DNA from 2 places in the Candidatus Symbiopectobacterium sp. NZEC127 genome. Region 1 is predicted to be linked to the other one. Evidence: predicted binding sites of a transcription regulator. Region 1 holds the regulator's gene; the other holds the start of a gene.

Region 1 (2,209 bases):
GCGCGATTGCAGGTTAATCAAACGCGTGGCGACAATATGCAAAATGTCTTTGAGATGATGGGGGGCTTTTTTCTCAAGCCCCGCGCGTAAGAGACGCCGAAAAAAGCAGTCTAAACGATCGCACTCCCACCAACCGTCCATATAGCTTTCCCCGAGTCCCAGTGAGCCTTCACGCAGAACGCGCTTGTAGAAATCGGGGTTGCGTACCCTGATATCAAACGGTCGAGAACCATTGATTTTGATATCAGCGATAGCCAATAACGCTTGAACGATCCGGAACCAGGACGTGTTATTTTCTGCCAGTTCCTCTACATATGATGAACTCATAACTTCTCCCAACCTTGCCAGGCAGCGCCGCAAGGAACAGCATAGACAGTCTTTCATCAACCCTAACGCTGCGGTTTGCGCACAGCGTGTTCGAATCACGGGCAAGTTACCCGTTGTTCAAAGAGTAAGCGGTTGCATTCGTGCGCAGCCGTTTATGCTTGCCCGTTGCACAGTGGCAGCAGGCATAACATCCATCGTCTACTCTCTGGATACCCAGAGGGAATGAAGAGTCAAAGCCGGTACGTGGTAGCACGTAGGGGCACGTATCCTGATACGCAATTCTGCGCTTTTTGTAATAAGGATAAGTGTAGGGATATTGTCCGAATGAAAAACAGTGTATGACTGCTTCAATCAGAGGACAAGTCGAAATTGATTGATGCAGCCATGAAGAATATAAAAATCAATATATTATAAGAAAATCGTCTTAAACATTAACGGCGATAGTCGCGGAACGGACCATCACCCACGGAACGCCGCTCAATAAGGGTCGGATGAACCTCAATCACCTGTGCATCTTCGCGCTTGCTGGTGATGCGATCGAGCAGCATGGTAAAGGCAGATTGACCCAAACGCTCTTTGGGCTGGTGGATGGTGGTCAAGGCCGGCGTGAAATAACGCGCATGGCGAACATTATCGTAGCCAATCACGGAAATATCTTGCGGTACACGTAGCCCTAGCTCATCTGCCGCGCAGATAGCGCCCATCGCCATGATATCGCCGCCGCAGAAAATGGCGGTCGGGCGCTGTTTCTGCGCCAAAATCTGGTGCATGGCTTTATAGCCGGATTCCGGTTCAAAATCGCCCTGAACAACCCACTCATCGCGTACCGTGATATCCGCTTCGTGCAAGGCTTTGAGAAAACCCAGATAACGCCCACTGCCGGTGTTGCGTTCCTGAATACCGGGAATGGCACCGATGTCGCGGTGGCCGCGCTCAATCAGGTATCGGCCAGCCAGATATCCGCCTTCAAAAGCGTTGTCAATAATGGTGTCGGTGAAATCGCTGTGTGCCTGACCCCAATCCATCACCACCATGGGAATGCTGCGATAATCCGCCAACATGCCCAACAGTTCGGGCGGATATTCCGCACACATCACCAACAGGCCATCGACCCGTTTTTGCGCCAGCATGGAAAGATAGGCTCGCTGTTTTTCCAGGTTATTGTGCGAGTTGCACAGAATCAGGGTGTAGCCTTTGGCATAACAACTGTTTTCAACCGCTTCGATGATTTCTGCGAAGTAGGGTGCTTCGCTTGAGGTGGCGAGCAGTCCGATGGATTTGGTGTGGTTGACCTTTAAGCTCCGCGCTACTGCGCTCGGGGAGTAGTGTAATTCCTTGATGGCTTCCCGCACGGCCGTTTTGGTCTCTTCGGCGACGAAACGTGTTTTGTTGATGACGTGAGAGACGGTTGTAGTTGAAACGCCAGCACGCTTTGCCACATCTTTGATCGTTGCCATCTAAAAATGACTCCTGAACCTACTTGTTACGGCAGTATATAGTTTGTTAATCGTTTGCTTTTGCGTAATGTTCTCTTTCTGATGGAATAAACAGGATATCAGAAGGAGACTGCCGACGTACTTTGTACCTAAAGGGGATGCATTGATCCCATTGAAGATGACGTGTTCGGACACCGACGCAGCGCACGGTAAACTGCGAATTCTGGCTGATTTGCCGCGAAAGTGAAAGGGATAATTGATATAATTAGTGCAGCCGGGATCGGAGATTTTCCCTATAAATTGTGTAACAATACCTTCTTGGCGTCATTGTGCTGCGGCGATTGGCGTGCAAAAAGCAATGTGGCATCCAATGCGGCGGCAATTTCCACGCATTTCTGTGTTTCAAGGAGATAGAATGAATACTGATTTGAAAATGTCATTACTGA
Region 2 (2,209 bases), 740 kb from region 1:
GGGCGAATTACTCTGGGAGGTATAGATATTAATGAGATTGATATCACCGTTTGGCGCGAGTATATATCTGCTATCTTTCAAGATTTTGGTCATTATGTGCTCAGTGTTGAGGAGAATATCTACCTGGGGGATGTGGCTAATGGGGGTAACAGAGAGGCGCTAGAACGTGTGTGTTTGCAGGCAGGGTTTACATTACCCGCAGGAGTAGATTATACCGATCTGTTGGGGAAAGAGTTTTCCGGGACGGACCTGTCTGGCGGACAATGGCAACGGCTTGCTATTGCCAGGGCATTATATTCATCGAACAGTGGCATTGTTATCTTAGATGAACCCACCAGCGCACTGGATCCGCGCATTGAAGCAGATTTCTTTAAGCGTTTTTATCAAAGCACCAAAGGAAAAACCTCCATAACGGTAACACACAGAATGGGGGCCGTTAAGAATGCAGAGAAAGTGATTGTGATGAAAAACGGGGTTCTTGTAGAGCAAGGGACGCCCGATGCGCTCTCAAGGTTAAAGGGCGAATATTATGAGTTGGTCAATATCCAAAAAGAGCTTTGGAACGCGTCTTGAGTTGGTTTACCGTTAATTCATCATCTCATGGTATTTGCAATACGTGCCGATAATCTTGAGTGAACAGATCTCTCCTCCTGTTCAATAGACAAATAAAACACAAATCAAATGTCATAACCATGCACTTTATAAGGGCATGGGGAGCTATTTTTGCTGTTTCATGGTGCATTATTAGAAATAGATCTATTGCGTCAGCGATGTGTAATAACGTGGCTCCGACAAGGTAATCGTTTGCTTAAAAATGCAACCGTTTGCATATCATAAAAAATAAATGACCACCGGGCCGGTTTTATTGTGGTACGGGAATTGCTGTTTATTAAATAACCCTTCGTTTATTACTCAGGATAAAACAGCATGACCGTATGCAACCGTTACGCTATCCGCAGCGCTTTTTTCGATATTGTCGCGCCCGCAGAGAATCCGCAGCAGATCGTTGAGCATGCCCGTTATATTGAAGACGGCGTATTGCTGATTGATAAGGGAAAAATCGTCGATTTAGTGCCCTGGCAGCAAGGTGAAGCGCGTGTCAAAACGGGCTGGTCGCTGATCGATTATCGCGGAAAAGTGATTTTGCCGGGCTTTATCGATACCCATATTCACTTTCCACAGGCCGAAATTATTGGTGCTTACGGTGAGCAGTTGCTGGAGTGGCTTGAGCGTTACACTTTTCCTGCCGAAAGCCACTATGGCGATATGCACTATGCTACCCGGATGGCCGCGTTTTTCCTGCAACAACTGCTGAGTAACGGCACCACCAGCGCCATGGTATTCGCCACCGTGCATCCTGAATCCGTAGAGGCACTGTTTAGCGCTGCGCAAGGGTTGGGGATGCGATTGATTGCGGGCAAAGTGATGATGGATTGCAACGCGCCGGACAATCTGGTTGAGACGGCAGAAAGCAGCCATCGCCAGTGTCAGGCGTTGATCCGGCGTTGGCACGGTCGTGGACGTCTGGGCTATGCCATCACCCCACGTTTTGCGCCGACATCGTCACCGGAGCTGCTGAGTGCCGCGCAGCGCCTGCGCGAAGAATTTCCCGATACCTGGCTGCAAACACACTTGAGCGAAAACCCGCAGGAAGTGGCTTGGGTACGCGAGCTTTATCCCGATCGGGACAACTATCTGGATGTCTATCACCACTACCGGTTGACCGGTCGGCGCAGCGTGTTTGCGCACGCTATCCACCTCGATGAGGCGGAGTGGGATTGTCTGCACCAGACGCAATCTGCCGTGGCGTTTTGCCCCAGTTCTAACCTGTTTCTCGGCAGCGGGCTGTTTCGTTTGCAGCAGAGCTGGCACAAGGGCGTGCGTATCGGCATGGGTACTGATGTCGGTGCGGGAACATCGTTCAGTCTGCTGCAAACGTTGGGAGATGCTTACAAAGTCGGGCAGTTACAACAGTACCGGCTGTCAGCCTGTGAGGCGTTCTACCACGCCACGTTGGGAGGCGCATGTGCGCTCGATCTGGAGCATGAAATCGGCAATTTTGCGGCAGGGAAAACCGCAGATTTCGTGGTTATCGATCCTGCGGTCACCGCCTTACAACGCCTGCGTGATGACAAGTGTCAGGACATTATGGAGCGGCTGTTTGTACTGATGACGCTGGGTGACGATCGTAATGTGGTTGCCACCTGGG

What was found. The regulator PurR, encoded in region 1, represses purine synthesis genes. The targets are predictions, from matches to a motif close to CANGCAAACGTTTGCNTG.
Region 2: guaD (guanine deaminase) is a predicted target of PurR. The motif match lies at 814-831, and genes of this name have one in related genera.

The regions. Positions count from the first base shown of each region.
Region 1 covers NZ_JAGFPG010000001.1:1,263,684-1,265,892, reverse strand. The annotation lists gene cfa (cyclopropane fatty acyl phospholipid synthase) at 1-327, opposite strand, end outside; gene purR (HTH-type transcriptional repressor PurR) at 759-1,784, opposite strand; gene J5069_RS05685 (YnhF family membrane protein) at 2,179-2,209, shown strand, end outside.
Region 2 covers NZ_JAGFPG010000001.1:2,002,980-2,005,188, reverse strand. The annotation lists gene J5069_RS09300 (ABC transporter ATP-binding protein) at 1-573, shown strand, start outside; gene guaD (guanine deaminase) at 928-2,209, shown strand, end outside.